3 regions of the Bacillus sp. ISL-47 genome follow, and region 3 is predicted to be linked to each of the others. Evidence: a T-box and tRNA genes for the amino acid it is inferred to sense, from the RefSeq annotation. Region 3 holds a T-box; the other regions hold tRNA genes.

Region 1 (5,325 bases), on a different contig from region 3:
TGTAGCTCAATTGGTAGAGCAACTGACTTGTAATCAGTAGGTTGGGGGTTCAAGTCCTCTCGCCGGCACCATTTTCTCTTAAATCTCTTCGAGATTTTTTATGAGCCATTAGCTCAGTCGGTAGAGCATCTGACTTTTAATCAGAGGGTCGAAGGTTCGAGTCCTTCATGGCTCACCATTTAAATATGCGGGTGTGGCGGAATTGGCAGACGCACCAGACTTAGGATCTGGCGCCGCAAGGCGTGGGGGTTCGACTCCCTTCACCCGCACCATTTATTTTTGCGGAAGTAGTTCAGTGGTAGAACATCACCTTGCCAAGGTGGGGGTCGCGGGTTCGAATCCCGTCTTCCGCTCCATTTAATTGCCGGGGTGGCGGAACTGGCAGACGCACAGGACTTAAAATCCTGCGGTAGGTGACTACCGTACCGGTTCGATTCCGGTCCTCGGCACCAGTTGAATTGTAAATATGCGCCCGTAGCTCAATTGGATAGAGCGTTTGACTACGGATCAAAAGGTTAGGGGTTCGACTCCTCTCGGGCGCGCCATATAAACGGGGAGTAGCTCAGCTTGGTAGAGCACTTGGTTTGGGACCAAGGGGTCGCAGGTTCGAATCCTGTCTTCCCGACCACTAGTTACTAAATGGGGCCTTAGCTCAGCTGGGAGAGCGCCTGCTTTGCACGCAGGAGGTCAGCGGTTCGATCCCGCTAGGCTCCACCATAAATATCATATCAATTTGGCGGTGTAGCTCAGCTGGCTAGAGCGTACGGTTCATACCCGTGAGGTCGGGGGTTCGATCCCCTCCGCCGCTACCATTTTTAAAAACGAAGCTGGACCTTTAGCTCAGCTGGTTAGAGCAGACGGCTCATAACCGTCCGGTCGTAGGTTCGAGTCCTACAAGGTCCACCATTTTCACTTTATACGGAGGAATACCCAAGTCCGGCTGAAGGGATCGGTCTTGAAAACCGACAGGCGGGTCAAACCGCGCAGGGGTTCGAATCCCCTTTCCTCCTCCATTATTTTAATATTATTGTCGCGGGGTGGAGCAGTCCGGTAGCTCGTCGGGCTCATAACCCGAAGGTCGCAGGTTCAAATCCTGCCCCCGCAATCTGGTCCGGTAGTTCAGTTGGTTAGAATGCCTGCCTGTCACGCAGGAGGTCGCGGGTTCGAGTCCCGTCCGGACCGCCATTCTTTTTTAAATAGCTTTATGGCTCAGTAGCTCAGTCGGTAGAGGATTTTAAAAGAATGCAGCTACGAAGCATTAACATCCCTGAATGGCATGCTTTTAAAATCTGCAACAAAGAACGCAGTGCTTTGGAGCACATGTCTCAAGCTTTAGGATTACTAATTTTATATGGCTCAGTAGCTCAGTCGGTAGAGCAAAGGACTGAAAATCCTTGTGTCGGCGGTTCGATTCCGTCCTGAGCCACCATTTATACAAACTAATGCGGGTGTAGTTTAGTGGTAAAACCTCAGCCTTCCAAGCTGATGATGAGGGTTCGATTCCCTTCACCCGCTCCAAAATGGGCCTATAGCTCAGCTGGTTAGAGCGCACGCCTGATAAGCGTGAGGTCGATGGTTCGAGTCCATTTAGGCCCACCATTTTGATTGTTCCGCAGTAGCTCAGTGGTAGAGCAACGAGCATAAGCTTCAAGAATTTGCTTCGAGTTGTACTCATCGAGCCACTCCTTGAATGAACCTCCTGAGATGAGGACATTCGGCTAAGCTTATCAAAGTTTAGGGATATATACTAATGTTCCGCAGTAGCTCAGTGGTAGAGCATTCGGCTGTTAACCGAACGGTCGTAGGTTCGAATCCTACCTGCGGAGCCATATATGGGGAAGTACTCAAGTGGCTGAAGAGGCGCCCCTGCTAAGGGTGTAGGTCGGGCAACCGGCGCGAGGGTTCAAATCCCTCCTTCTCCGCCATATATTGGCCCCTTGGTCAAGCGGTTAAGACACCGCCCTTTCACGGCGGTAACACGGGTTCGAATCCCGTAGGGGTCATACAAAAAAGCTGTCAACATCATGTTGACAGCTTTTTTGTTGTCCTTTTTCTTTCGTCTGTGTTAAAGCTTAACACTTATTTTAGCACCTGTGTATTGGAGCAGTGCTTAACGGCAAGGCTAACACTCCCTTTGTTTAAAAGTGTGTTTTACCTCCTAATCAAACTTCTCTTCCTTCTCACTCAGCTTATTCCCTGGGTTATTCAAATCAATTTCCGAATAAATCCCTGTGTATGGTCCTCTGAACATATCTCCTGTGGCCAGGATTTTTCCATCAGGTGCTTCAAATAGTGGAATCTTCACTTGGTCTTTATTTGCCTCGTTTACTAAAAATTCCTCTTCTTTATTACTCAAAATATTATTCTCCCTTCATTTTTTGCTTGCATAGTTTGTGTTATTTTGTCTAAGTTTGTTCCAGATTATGTCGAAGGCTGCTGAATAAAGTAAAAACGTTCCGGTTTTTAGCGCATTTTGAACGTTACTGTCATAAAATTAAAAAAACTTTTACAAGGATTTTTTCTTCCTTGCACGAATATAAAAGGAAAGTCATAAGAATTTGAGACTGGGTGGGGAGAAGGATGCTAGTGGATACTTTGTTTCCAACCGATTATCAGCTGCATTTGTTCCATGAAGGAACATTTTTTGAGAGCCATCAGTTATTTGGTGCTCATGTAGTTGAGGAAGATGGAAGAGTTTTTACCTGTTTTTGTGTTTGGGCACCGAATGCTGAAATTGTCAGATTAGTCGGTGATTTCAATGATTGGAATGGAGAAGGCTATACCTTACATAGAGTGAATAATGAAGGTGTTTGGTTTATTCAGCTGGATGAAGACATGCAGGGTGCCTTGTATAAGTATGAAATTAAAACAAAGGAAGGAATTGTTTTACTAAAGTCAGATCCGTACAGCTTCCATTCAGAGGTCAGACCCAATACGGCTTCTATTGTGTATTCATTGGAAGGCTATCAATGGAATGATAGCAAATGGATGCAGAAAAAGGAGAAGAAGAAGATTTATTCAGAGCCTGCTGTTATTTATGAGGTGCATTTGGGGTCCTGGAAAAAGAAAGAAGATGGCAGCCTGCTTTCTTACACGGAGCTTGCAGATGAACTGATTCCTTATGCAGTGGAGCATGGCTTTACCCATATTGAACTGCTTCCTGTCATTGAGCATCCGCTCGACGCCTCCTGGGGCTATCAGGGAACGGGCTATTATTCGGCAACAAGCAGATATGGGACTCCGCATGAGCTTATGTATTTTGTTGACCAGTGCCACCAGCATGGGATTGCTGTGATACTGGACTGGGTTCCAGGGCATTTTTGCAAGGATGCCCATGGCCTTTATCAGTTTGACGGAACCTATTTGTATGAGTACGAGACTGAAGGAGACAGAGAAAATCGTGTTTGGGGAACAGCCAATTTTGATCTTGGCAAAAATGAAGTGCAAAGCTTTCTTATCTCCAATGCTGTTTTTTGGATGGAAAACTATCATATTGATGGCTTCCGGGTTGATGCGGTTGCAAATATCATTTATTGGCCAAACCGGAACGGAGAAAAGGAGAATCCATTTGGTGTCCGTTTTCTGCAGAACTTAAATAAAGCTGTCTCTCAATATGATCCCTCGTTTTTGATGATGGCAGAAGATTCAACAGATTGGCCACAGGTGACTTCACCGGTCCATTATGGCGGGCTAGGCTTTCATTACAAGTGGAATATGGGCTGGATGAATGACGTGCTTACATATATGGAAACAGCGCCTGATAAGCGCTCCGCCGTTCATGGGAAAATGACGTTTTCCCTTTTGTACGCTTTTACGGAGAACTTTGTTCTTCCGCTTTCCCATGATGAAGTTGTTCATGGGAAAAAATCGCTGCTCGATAAGATGCCGGGTGATTACTGGCAGAAATTTGCCCAGTTCAGGCTGCTTCTTGGCTATATGATTGCACATCCTGGAAAGAAGCTTCTTTTTATGGGGAGCGAACTTGGACAGTTCTCTGAATGGAAGGATAAAGAACAGCTTGATTGGCACTTGCTCGATTATGAGATGCATAAAAAAGCAAATGACTATGTGAAAGAGCTGATAAAGGTTTATAAACGCTCTAAGCCGCTATATGAGCTGGATCATCTGCAAGATGGTTTTGAATGGATTGATGTTAATAATTCAAGCCAGTCCATCTTTTCCTTTATCAGAAAAGGAGCAAAAGAGGATGATTTCCTTGTCATTGTCTGCAATTTTACACCTGCTTTATATCACGATTACCGTGTTGGTGTTCCAAATCAAGGTTCATACCGGGAAGTCTTTAATAGTGACAGTGAAAGCTATGGAGGCTCCAATTGTATTAATAAAAAAGTGCTTAAGACAGAGGAAAAAGAGTTTCATGGAAAACCATTCAGCATGAAAATGTCTATTCCGCCATTTGGCATTTCAATTTTGCGTCCAGTAAAACATCGGAAGGAGAGGAAGGGAAATGGGAAAGAAAAAGTGCGTAGCCATGCTGTTAGCAGGGGGGAAAGGGAGCAGGCTTAGTTCGCTGACGAAGAGTCTTGCAAAGCCGGCTGTCCCCTTTGGAGGGAAGTATCGGATTATTGATTTTACATTAAGCAATTGTACGAATTCCGGCATTGATACAGTAGGTGTTCTAACTCAATATCAGCCGCTTGTGCTAAATTCTTATATTGGCATTGGAAGTGCATGGGATCTGGATAGAAAAAATGGCGGGGTGACTGTGCTGCCGCCTTACAGTGAATCCTCGGAAGTCAAGTGGTATACAGGAACAGCAAGCGCTATTTATCAGAACCTAAACTATCTGAAGCAATATGATCCTGAATATGTCCTCATTTTATCAGGTGACCACATTTATAAAATGAATTACGAGCTGATGCTGGAATACCATATTGAAAAAGGCGCGGATGCAACGATTTCGGTCATTGAAGTGCCTTGGCCTGAGGCAAGCAGGTTCGGCATCATGAACACGAGTGAAGATATGAGGGTCGCTGAATTTGATGAGAAACCAGCTTTTCCTAAAAATAATCTCGCATCGATGGGAATATATATCTTTAATTGGTCTGTTTTAAAGGAATATTTGGAAATGGACGACCGGAATCCTGAATCAAACCATGACTTTGGCAAGGATATTATTCCTCTTATGCTTGACGAAAATAAAAAGCTGTTTGCGTATCCATTCAATGGATACTGGAAGGACGTTGGAACAGTTAAAAGCCTGTGGGAAGCAAATATGGATTTGCTGGATGATGAATGCGAGTTGAATCTTTTCGATCATGACTGGAGAATTTATTCTGTTAATCCAAATCATCCGCCACAATA
Region 2 (5,325 bases), on a different contig from region 3:
AGCTCAGCTGGGAGAGCATCTGCCTTACAAGCAGAGGGTCGGCGGTTCGATCCCGTCATCCTCCACCATATTCTTTGGGACGAGCTACTTGCTCCTTCACAAAAGTATGAGCCATTAGCTCAGTCGGTAGAGCTTCTGACTTTTAATCAGAGGGTCGAAGGTTCGAGTCCTTCATGGCTCACCATTTTAATTTAATATTGCGGGTGTGGCGGAATTGGCAGACGCACCAGACTTAGGATCTGGCGCCGCAAGGCGTGGGGGTTCGACTCCCTTCACCCGCACCATTTTTAAGCGGAAGTAGTTCAGTGGTAGAACATCACCTTGCCAAGGTGGGGGTCGCGGGTTCGAATCCCGTCTTCCGCTCCATTATTTTGCGCCCGTAGCTCAATTGGATAGAGCGTTTGACTACGGATCAAAAGGTTAGGGGTTCGACTCCTCTCGGGCGCGCCATAAAACGGGGAGTAGCTCAGCTTGGTAGAGCACTTGGTTTGGGACCAAGGGGTCGCAGGTTCAAATCCTGTCTTCCCGACCAGCGACACTTTTTTTATAAACCATGGGGCCTTAGCTCAGCTGGGAGAGCGCCTGCTTTGCACGCAGGAGGTCAGCGGTTCGATCCCGCTAGGCTCCACCATGAAAATTTAATCATTTTGGCGGTGTAGCTCAGCTGGCTAGAGCGTACGGTTCATACCCGTGAGGTCGGGGGTTCGATCCCCTCCGCCGCTACCATTATGATCTTTGATCTTAATATTTCGGAGGAATACCCAAGTCCGGCTGAAGGGATCGGTCTTGAAAACCGACAGGCGGGTCAAACCGCGCAGGGGTTCGAATCCCCTTTCCTCCTCCATTATTTTAATACTATTATCGCGGGGTGGAGCACGCCCGAATAAGCTTCGAAGGAATTACTTCAGCGCAACGATTGAGCTGCTGCTTGAATAATCTTTCTGAAATCGGGGCGGTACTTCATTGAATAAGCTGCGAGATGAAATGCTAGATGTGAGCATAGAAAAATCACATAAATACTATTATCGCGGGGTGGAGCAGTCCGGTAGCTCGTCGGGCTCATAACCCGAAGGTCGCAGGTTCAAATCCTGCCCCCGCAATCTGGTCCGGTAGTTCAGTTGGTTAGAATGCCTGCCTGTCACGCAGGAGGTCGCGGGTTCGAGTCCCGTCCGGACCGCCATTTTTAAACTAAATAGATAAATGGCTCAGTAGCTCAGTCGGTAGAGGATTTTAAAAGAATGCAGCTGCGAAGCTTTAGCATCATCGAATGGCATGCTTTTAAAATCTGCGACAAAGAACGCAGGGCTTTGAAGCACAGCTATTAAACTTTAGGGTAATTAAATTAATACGGCTCAGTAGCTCAGTCGGTAGAGGATTTTAAAAGAATGCAGCTGCGAAGCTTTAGCATCATCGAATGGCATGCTTTTAAAATCTGCAACAAAGAACGCAGAGCTTTGAAGCACAGCTATCTAACTTTAGGGTTATTAATTTAATACGGCTCAGTAGCTCAGTCGGTAGAGCAAAGGACTGAAAATCCTTGTGTCGGCGGTTCGATTCCGTCCTGAGCCACCATATTTCCTAAGTCTTTTCAGACGATGGAGGGGTAGCGAAGTGGCTAAACGCGGCGGACTGTAAATCCGCTCCTTCGGGTTCGGCAGTTCGAATCTGCCCCCCTCCACCATTTATATAGGGGTATAGTTTAATGGTAAAACGAAGGTCTCCAAAACCTTTGATGTGGGTTCGATTCCTACTACCCCTGCCAGTAGGAAGATGGCGGTTGTGGCGAAGTGGTTAACGCATCGGATTGTGGCTCCGACACTCGTGGGTTCGATTCCCATCAATCGCCCCATTTTTCTTTTAAAAGAATCATTAATGGGCTATAGCCAAGCGGTAAGGCACCGGACTTTGACTCCGTCACTCGCAGGTTCGAATCCTGCTAGCCCAGCCATTTTTAAGGCAGCATAGCCAAGTGGTAAGGCAGAGGTCTGCAAAACCTCCATCCCCGGTTCAAATCCGGGTGTTGCCTCCAAACAATGTAAACGCGGGTGTAGTTTAGTGGTAAAACCTCAGCCACGAGCAATGCTCCCATGAATCAACATCGAGTTGCCTCGACGCATCAGCTTCCTGAATAAGCTTTTAGAGGAAGAGGCATGCAAGGGCAGGAAATTATATAGTAGTTTTAATATTAATTATATATGCGGGTGTAGTTTAGTGGTAAAACCTCAGCCTTCCAAGCTGATGATGAGGGTTCGATTCCCTTCACCCGCTCCAAAAATGGGCCTATAGCTCAGCTGGTTAGAGCGCACGCCTGATAAGCGTGAGGTCGGTGGTTCGAGTCCACTTAGGCCCACCATTATACATACCATTTTTAACCTAATCCTACACGGGATTAGGTTTTTTTGTTTACATTGTTAGAAAGATGATGAAGGGAAATCATTTGTTAAGAAAAGCCTGTCTTAGGAAGAGACAGGCTTTTCTATTATAGAATTTCAGCTTTGCCGTTCCAGATAAAAATGGAAGTGAAAAAGTGAAGAAGAAGGGAACGAAACGAAGTGAATCGTGCCGCTGGGATCGGAAAAGCGAAGGTGAAGGGAATTAATCGGAGAATAAAGGGACCCGAATATGAACGATTTGTGAACAGTGCAAAATTGAATATATGTATTTAATTAGTTTGAAAACGGCGTAAAGCGTTGATAACTCTGAGGATTTTTAGATAATGGACCTAATTTTTAACGGGAAAGTTGTGATATAAGTGTGATGCAGTTCACTTTTGTGAAAAACGTTCTCAATTATGATATAAGTAACAAAAACTTAAGGGGGATGATGGAAGGTGGAAACGAAAAAAGTGATCCAGGGGGGCAAGGCAGCAAAGGAGCATGGCACGCTGAAGGGGACCATTTTTTCAGTAACCGTTGTGGGGTTAGGGATCTTTGTTACGTATCTAATTGTTTATGGCCTGTATATGGCCAGATTATAGGGGGGATTAAAAATGATGCATCGCTCTGAGAAGATATGGCTTTTCTTAAGTTTTGGGATGATTATCGGATTTATGCTCATTACGGGTTATCAGACATTTGCTTTAGAAATGGGGCCGCCAAGCTATGGGGAACGGATTGATCCGCAAAAAGTGGATGAAACAGCACCGTTTGACCAGCCTGGCATCAAAAAGATTGGTGAGAATGAATATGAAGTGGTCATGACGCTGCAGGTGTTTAGTTTTACACCAAACGAAATCGAAGTGCCTGCCGGATCAACCGTTCATTTTACACTAACTTCTAAAGATGTCGTACACGGGTTCCAGGTTGCAGAAACCAACTTGAATGCCATGGTGGTTCCTGGCTATGTGCAAAAGATTACTCAAAAATTTGATAAGCCAGGTGAATATTTAGTTTTGTGCAACGAGTACTGCGGTGCCGGGCACCAAATGATGAGCACAACGATTACGGTTAAATAAAGGGGGGAGAAACAGTGGAAACCATTATTAACAAGTCAGGGAAGACACAAGTTTTTAGGGAAAAAGCAAATAAAGTCATGGGCATCAGCCTGGAGGATGCGAGATTAACGAAATCATACCTATCTGTAGCCTTCTTAGCCATCCTGCTGGGCGGATTGCTTGGATTATTGCAAGGCTTGAACCGGGCAGGGATGCTTGAATTGCCGGTTTGGCTTAACTACTATAAAGTATTGACTGCACACGGACTCCTCTTGGTAGTCGTACTGTCCGCGTTCTTTACAATTGGTTACTTCTATGCGGGATTATCCCATACATTGGGCGGCCTGCTTCCGAAGGTCAGAAAGATGGCCTGGATCGGTTTTTGGATGAAGATTTTCGGATTTGTATTAGCTGTTATTCCTATTTTAATGAATGAAGCATCTGTCATGTATACCTTCTACCCGCCAATGGCAGCTTCACCCATTTTCTATATTGGCTTGGTATTTATCGTCTTAGGGGTTTGGATGTGCGCATTTGGTGCCTTCATCAATGTGGCAAGCTGGAGAAAACGCAATCCTGGACAGCATATTCCAATTCTCTCTTTCTTTGCAACAGGTGTGTTTGTACTCTTATTCTTCGGAAGCCTTCCGGTTGCAATTGAAGTATTTACAATCATCCCGTGGGCTTTCGGCTGGGTTGAAACCATCAATGTCATGGTTGCGCGTACGCTGTTTTGGGCTTTTGGCCATACACTCGTGAATATCTGGTATTTAACAGCGGTTTCAGCCTGGTATGTGATTGTGCCGAAAATCATCGGCGGGCACAGATGGAATGATCTTTTAACAAGAATTGTGGTCATTGCACTCGTTATTATGAATATTACCGGTGGATTCCACCATCAGATCATTGACCCTGGTATTTCTGAGCCTGTAAAATACATGCACGTGTTTATGAGTTTAGCAATTGGCTTCCCATCCTTGATGACTGCTTATGCGATGTTTGCGGTATTTGAACGTACAGCCAGAAAGAAAGGCGGAAGAGGTCTTGTTGGCTGGTATAAAAAATTACCTTGGGGCGATGTCCGTTTCCTTGCACCATTTATCGCGATGGCAGCCTTTATCCCTGCCGGAGCGGGCGGTATTGTCCAAAGCACAAACCAATTGAATCAGGTTGTCCACAACACCATGTGGATCGTGGGCCACTTCCACTTAACACTTGGCATGTCTGTTGTGATGACATTCTTCGGCATCAGCTACTGGCTTGTTCCTTATGTGTCGAAAAGAGTGCTGACACCGCAGATTAACAAGTTAGGTGTTATCCAAACGATTATTTGGACCATCGGTATGATCATCATGTCTGGAGCAATGCACTGGGTCGGATTATTGGGATCACCAAGAAGAACTTCTTATTCCACTTATTTTGACAATGCAACGGCTCTAAGCTGGGATCCATACTTATTCTTCCTGGCGATCGGCGGAACTTTGCTAATGATCGGTGTGCTTATCCAGGTGTATGCAGTATTCTACCTCATGTTCTTTGCACCAAAAGGAAACACTGAGTTCCCGGTAGCGGAAGTGGAAGAGGATGCAGCGCCAACACCAAGGTGGACAGAGCGCTGGGGCTTATGGATTGTGTGCATGCTTGTTCTTGTCGGCATGGCGTATGTCATTCCGCTCGTTGACTTCATCGTTAATGCGCCTCCGGGTTCACCTCCATATAAGACCTGGTAAGGAAAAAGAGATAGCTCGGATGGCTGGGCTGCCTCTTTCTTTTAGGCTGTTTTCGCAAAATTTGCTGCTATTTAAATAAATTTTGTAAAAAAACTTGGTAAATAAGGTTAGTTGATTGGAGCGCAAGGTGCGAGACTCCAGCGGGAGGAGTGGGACAGGTGA
Region 3 (5,325 bases):
TCATAAATGCCGTCCATTTTTCTTCAAGCTGCTTCGCATTTGGAAGCTCTTGATATTCCGGCATATCAGTTAATTGTACACTCTCTTCTTGCACATTTGGGATAAAGCTCCAAACTTCATCTGCTGTATGGGACAGAATTGGCGCTACAAGTTTTGTAAGAGCAATCAGGCTCTCATAAAGTACTGTTTGGATCGCACGGCGCTCTGCATTATCTTTTGCTTCAATGTAGAGAACATCTTTTGCAAAATCAAGATAAAACGCACTTAGATCCAATGTACAGAAATTATTGACTGCGTGGTAGATGCCTGCAAATTCATAGCGGTCATAAGACTCACGCACGCTCTTAATCAATTTATTAAGCTTAACAAGCATGAACTGATCAACTTCACGCAGATTTTCAAATGCAACTGAATCAGTTGCAGGATTAAAGTCAGCAAGATTTCCAAGCAAGAAACGGAAAGTGTTGCGGATCTTGCGGTACACTTCAGCAACCTGTTTCAAGATTGCATCGGAAACACGGACATCTGCCTGGTAATCAACAGACGCAACCCATAAACGAAGGATGTCAGCACCAAGCTGGTTCATAACTTTAGCCGGCACAACAACGTTGCCGATGGACTTACTCATTTTTCTGCCTTCGCCGTCCAGGGTAAAACCATGGCTTAGAACACCTTTATAAGGAGCTTTTCCTGTCACAGCAACTGCAGTCGATAACGAAGAGTTAAACCAACCACGGTACTGGTCGGATCCCTCAAGGTATAAGTCCGCAGGACGCTGAAGATCATCTCGTTCTAAAAGAACAGCCTGGTGGGAAGAACCAGAGTCAAACCAAACGTCCATGATATCCGTTTCTTTCGTAAATTGGCCGTTCGGGCTGCCAGGATGAGTGAACCCTTCAGGAAGCAATTCCTTGGCTTCTTTTTCAAACCAAATATTTGAACCATTTTCGCGGAAAAGATTTGACACATGTTCGATTGTCTCATCTGTAATGATTTCTTCTCCACTTTCAGCATAAAAGACAGGAATTGGAACACCCCAGACGCGCTGACGGGAAATACACCAATCTCCGCGGTCGCGGACCATGTTGAACAGTCTCGTTTCACCCCATGCAGGATACCAATTCGTTTCCTTAACAGCTTCTAAAAGTTCATTGCGGAAATCCTTAATGGATGCAAACCATTGTGCTGTCGCACGGAAAATAACCGGCTTTTTTGTTCTCCAGTCATGCGGATAAGAGTGAGTAATGAATGTTAGCTTTAATAAAGCGCCAACTTCCTCAAGCTTTTCCGTGATTGGTTTGTTGGCTGCATCATAGAACAAGTCTTCAAAACCGGGAGCTTCATTTGTCATGTTTCCTTTATCATCTACCGGGCATAATACGTCCAATCCGTATTTCATACCAACATGGAAATCGTCTTCCCCATGGCCAGGAGCTGTGTGAACACAGCCAGTACCAGCATCTGTAGTTACATGCTCGCCCAGCATCACAAGGGAGTCACGTCCATAAAGGGGATGCTCAGCAATTACATGCTCCAGATCGCTTCCTTTAATTGTTTTCACAACATTATGGTCTTCCCATTCGAACTCTTTTGCGACTGACGACAATAAATCTTCAGCAACAAGATATTTTTGGCCACTTGCTTCAGCAACAGCATAATTAAGCTCCGGATGAACAGAAATTCCAAGGTTGGCAGGAATCGTCCAAGGTGTTGTTGTCCAAATGATGATTTGCGTATCGTTATCTAATACGTTCTTTCCATCTTTTACTTTAAATCCGACATAAATCGATGGTGAACGTTTATCTTTATATTCAATTTCAGCTTCAGCCAATGCAGATTCAGATGACGGAGACCAATAAACAGGCTTTTTACCCTTGTAAATGTAGCCCTTTTTAGCCATTTCTCCAAATACTTTAATTTGCTGTGCCTCATACTCAGGCTTCAAAGTGATATAGGGGTTCTCCCAATCACCGCGTACACCCAAACGCTTAAATTGTCCCCGTTGGCTGTCAATTTGCTCATAAGCGTACTCTTCGCAAAGTTTACGGAATTCCGCAACACTCATTTCTTTTCTTTTTACCCCTTTATTTGTCAAAGCCTGCTCAATCGGCAAACCATGTGTATCCCATCCGGGAACATATGGGGCATTGTATCCGGTCATAGACTTGGAACGGACAATGAAATCCTTCAAAATTTTGTTCAGTGCATGGCCAATGTGAATATCGCCGTTTGCATATGGAGGGCCATCGTGCAGCACAAATATCGGACGGCCTTTAGTGCGTTCCTGTACCTTTTCATAAATATTCATTTCTTCCCATTTAGCCTGGACCTCAGGTTCGCGCTTTGGAAGATTCCCGCGCATCGGGAATTCTGTTTTTGGCATTAATAAACTATCTTTGTAATCCATTCCATTTTCCTCCTGTATAAAGTGAAACTTCAATCAGTGGGGGCCTTCATCCCCATTGATTGTTAGTTGAACCAATCGGGCCTCTACGGTCAGTTGGACTCCCACTTATCCCTTTCGATTTCTCTGAGTCTTAAAGAGGGATTCCTACCGCCCATTAGACTGCGACAAACTCATTAAATACCATGATTGCCAATGTTAGAGCAGATAAATCATTATAAAACACAAAAAACCCTCTCATCCCAAAAAGGGACGAGAAGGTTTTATTCTCCCGCGGTACCACCCTTGTAGACGGAATTATCATTCCATCCGCTCAAAGCATTCTTAACGTGAATGATTCGCCTTGGCCTACTGGTTCTAAAGAATGTTCGGCAAGGAACTCAAGGGTGATTTTCCAATTTTCTGCTTATCCCCGGGCTTCCACCATCCCCGGCTCGCTAACAGAGTGAGCATGCACTTCTGCACTTAAGCTAAAAAAACTGTACTTTCCCTCTCATCGTTTATAATCATGGTATTTACTTTGTTATAAAAGTATATGCGATATCTAAAGCTTTCGTCAAGCCAGTGATTCTTCCTCTTCTTTTAATGATTTTAGGTCTGTAGAGTCAAGCTTATACTCCATTAAATGATCCCAATCATCGTTATTCAGCATATCAAGCTGTGCTTCAACGAGCATTTTGAAACGGGTTCTGAATACTTTGGATTGTTTCTTCAGGTCTTCGATATCCAATGCGATTTTTCGTGCTTTCGATAATGACTCATTAACAATCCGGTCAGCATTCTTTTCCGCTTCTTTAATGATCAGCTTTGCCTCCTTATGTGCATTGCGCTTGACTTCTTCTGCAGCTTCCTGTGCCACCACAATGGATTTATTCAAAGTCTCTTCAATTGTTGTAAAGTGGCCAATGCGATCGTTAACTTCATTGAGTTTTTCTTCAAGTTCCTTTTTTTCCCTAATCAGGATTTCATAATCTTTAATGATTTGATCGAGGAACTCATTTACTTCATCTTCATCATATCCGCGGAACCCTTTACTGAATTCCTTGTTATGAATATCTAACGGTGTTAATGGCATAGGTGCCACCTCCCAGATCTGTTGTTCTTATGTAAAAATTTGTCCGAGCCTGCTGGTTCCCTTTCATTATAACAGACTCCGCTATCTTTTGATTTATTTATTCGACAGCTTGCATCAAATTCCTGCATTATTATAAATTATTTTTGCCTTCCAGCGATAATTCTCCATTTATCCTTCTTGGTTTTCCCTTCAATCTCCATGATTTTGGAGCGCCCTTGTCCCCTGACTGAAATCATATCTCCTTCTTTGCATTCAAAGGAGGGGTTTTCAAGTAATGTCCAATTGACTTTAACCAGCCCCTGCTGGATAAAAAGCTGTGATTTTTGCCTGGAGATACTGTATACCGCTGAAATGACTGTATCAAGCCTTAAGGATGAAGATGTGACCGAGTATTCCCGCCACTCCTCGCTAGTTTGGATTGTTTTAGCAAAGGGCTGCTTCCTTAGAGTAACGGAGGCTCTGCCGATGGTCTCCAGCTGCAGGCGAATATAGTCCTCCACTTCTTCAGAAACAAAAAATTGGATCCTGTCGTTATCGAATAGAATATCACCGAATTTTCCCCGCTTTAATCCAAGAGACATCAGGCTGCCTAAAACCTGGGGATGCTCGAGTGTAACAAACTTTTTAGGATAGTCAACTTCAAATAAGCAGATTTGAAAATCTTCCTCATCTGGTTGGTAATAATCCGGGAATATAAGAGCCCTTTTCCTCTCCGAATTTGGTATACCTCCAAATAAATCACACTGTATTCCTGAATGCTGTCCTATGATGCTCTTAAGAATATGCTGCTCCCTCGGATCAAGAAAATCGGTGAGCTTTGGAGCATATGTATTTTCTGCCTGATCCTTCCAATTGAGGACCTGGTCAATAAACTCTTTTTCTTCCGGACGGAAGTGCTGATAGATGCTCATTCAAACCCAAGCCTCCTTTTTACAAAATAAAAAAGGGCCTTATTAGCCCCCTTTTTATGCTTAAGCAATCCATTGATACAACTGGTGCAATCCTCCAGTAGCAAAACGCAGGACCAAAATGGCAACGATTGGTGAAATATCAATCATGCCAAGCGGAGGAATGATCTTACGGAATGGTTCAAGATATGGTTCGCAAATTCTGGCAAGAAACTGGCCAAAAGCTGACTCTCTCGCATTCGGAAACCAGGACAGCAGAATATAAATGATTAATGCCCATGAATAATAATAAATTGCTTGTGATAAGATTCCAAATAAAAATTCCATTAAGTGTTACCACCTCGTACTTTCGAATTCTTGTTCCTTCATCAATTGAGAGATGCTTCCTGAAACTTCCACATTATCAGGCGTGCATAAGAAAATATCTGTTCCAACCTTTTGAATATCTCCGCCGATGGCATAAACAGTTCCGCTTAAAAAATCAACGATCCGTTTGGCCTGATCCTTATCGATTCTTTGCAGGTTCACCACAACGGCCCTTCTATTCTTTAACTGATCGGCAATATCCTGTGCTTCCGCATACATACGCGGCTCAACCAGTACTACTTTAGACGATTTCTGCACACTTTGCAGGCTGACGACATTTTGTTTTTGAACTGGCTGCTGCTGTTTCTGCGCCTGCTTTACCGGTTCTCTTTCTTCTTCGATGATTTCCTCTTCCTTATAGTCATATTCATCATCCAGGAAGAAAAATGTTTTAAATTTTGATTTTATACTCATTTTATTGAACCTCCTGATCCTTTTCGCCTACTAAAGCAGTTCCAATTCTCACCATGGTAGCCCCTTCTTCAATAGCAATGGCAAAATCGTTTGACATGCCCATGGAAAGCTCAGTGCATGGAGCAAAATCGTAATTAAGGTCTCTCACCTCTGCTTGA

What was found. The T-box of region 3 lies ahead of ileS (isoleucine--tRNA ligase). A T-box ahead of a tRNA ligase gene usually reads a tRNA of that ligase, here a tRNA-Ile.
Region 1: it has a tRNA-Ile gene. The T-box ahead of ileS (isoleucine--tRNA ligase) is inferred to sense a tRNA for this amino acid. The anticodon was not compared.
Region 2: it has a tRNA-Ile gene. The T-box ahead of ileS (isoleucine--tRNA ligase) is inferred to sense a tRNA for this amino acid. The anticodon was not compared.

What each region holds. Positions count from the first base shown of each region.
Region 1 is NZ_JAGGQS010000057.1:373-5,697, forward strand. It holds tRNA gene J7I93_RS19220 (tRNA-Thr) at 1-71, shown strand, start outside; tRNA gene J7I93_RS19225 (tRNA-Lys) at 103-178, shown strand; tRNA gene J7I93_RS19230 (tRNA-Leu) at 188-272, shown strand; tRNA gene J7I93_RS19235 (tRNA-Gly) at 282-356, shown strand; tRNA gene J7I93_RS19240 (tRNA-Leu) at 364-452, shown strand; tRNA gene J7I93_RS19245 (tRNA-Arg) at 469-545, shown strand; tRNA gene J7I93_RS19250 (tRNA-Pro) at 552-628, shown strand; tRNA gene J7I93_RS19255 (tRNA-Ala) at 642-717, shown strand; tRNA gene J7I93_RS19260 (tRNA-Met) at 736-812, shown strand; tRNA gene J7I93_RS19265 (tRNA-Ile) at 830-906, shown strand; tRNA gene J7I93_RS19270 (tRNA-Ser) at 921-1,013, shown strand; tRNA gene J7I93_RS19275 (tRNA-Met) at 1,032-1,105, shown strand; tRNA gene J7I93_RS19280 (tRNA-Asp) at 1,109-1,185, shown strand; tRNA gene J7I93_RS19285 (tRNA-Phe) at 1,354-1,429, shown strand; tRNA gene J7I93_RS19290 (tRNA-Gly) at 1,445-1,518, shown strand; tRNA gene J7I93_RS19295 (tRNA-Ile) at 1,523-1,599, shown strand; tRNA gene J7I93_RS19300 (tRNA-Asn) at 1,755-1,829, shown strand; tRNA gene J7I93_RS19305 (tRNA-Ser) at 1,835-1,925, shown strand; tRNA gene J7I93_RS19310 (tRNA-Glu) at 1,932-2,003, shown strand; gene J7I93_RS19315 (hypothetical protein) at 2,159-2,356, opposite strand; gene glgB (1,4-alpha-glucan branching enzyme) at 2,581-4,527, shown strand; gene J7I93_RS19325 (glucose-1-phosphate adenylyltransferase) at 4,469-5,325, shown strand, end outside.
Region 2 is NZ_JAGGQS010000050.1:340-5,664, forward strand. It holds tRNA gene J7I93_RS17430 (tRNA-Val) at 1-68, shown strand, start outside; tRNA gene J7I93_RS17435 (tRNA-Lys) at 109-184, shown strand; tRNA gene J7I93_RS17440 (tRNA-Leu) at 200-284, shown strand; tRNA gene J7I93_RS17445 (tRNA-Gly) at 292-366, shown strand; tRNA gene J7I93_RS17450 (tRNA-Arg) at 374-450, shown strand; tRNA gene J7I93_RS17455 (tRNA-Pro) at 456-532, shown strand; tRNA gene J7I93_RS17460 (tRNA-Ala) at 556-631, shown strand; tRNA gene J7I93_RS17465 (tRNA-Met) at 650-726, shown strand; tRNA gene J7I93_RS17470 (tRNA-Ser) at 752-844, shown strand; tRNA gene J7I93_RS17475 (tRNA-Met) at 1,027-1,100, shown strand; tRNA gene J7I93_RS17480 (tRNA-Asp) at 1,104-1,180, shown strand; tRNA gene J7I93_RS17485 (tRNA-Phe) at 1,497-1,572, shown strand; tRNA gene J7I93_RS17490 (tRNA-Tyr) at 1,598-1,681, shown strand; tRNA gene J7I93_RS17495 (tRNA-Trp) at 1,689-1,762, shown strand; tRNA gene J7I93_RS17500 (tRNA-His) at 1,774-1,849, shown strand; tRNA gene J7I93_RS17505 (tRNA-Gln) at 1,874-1,948, shown strand; tRNA gene J7I93_RS17510 (tRNA-Cys) at 1,956-2,029, shown strand; tRNA gene J7I93_RS17515 (tRNA-Gly) at 2,198-2,271, shown strand; tRNA gene J7I93_RS17520 (tRNA-Ile) at 2,277-2,353, shown strand; gene J7I93_RS17525 (hypothetical protein) at 2,831-2,977, shown strand; gene J7I93_RS17530 (cytochrome c oxidase subunit II) at 2,990-3,454, shown strand; gene J7I93_RS17535 (cbb3-type cytochrome c oxidase subunit I) at 3,469-5,163, shown strand.
Region 3 is NZ_JAGGQS010000019.1:166,359-171,683, reverse strand. It holds gene ileS (isoleucine--tRNA ligase) at 1-2,407, opposite strand, end outside; T-box leader at 2,650-2,910, opposite strand; gene J7I93_RS07180 (DivIVA domain-containing protein) at 2,961-3,479, opposite strand; gene J7I93_RS07175 (YlmH family RNA-binding protein) at 3,617-4,390, opposite strand; gene J7I93_RS07170 (YggT family protein) at 4,451-4,714, opposite strand; gene J7I93_RS07165 (cell division protein SepF) at 4,721-5,167, opposite strand; gene J7I93_RS07160 (YggS family pyridoxal phosphate-dependent enzyme) at 5,169-5,325, opposite strand, start outside.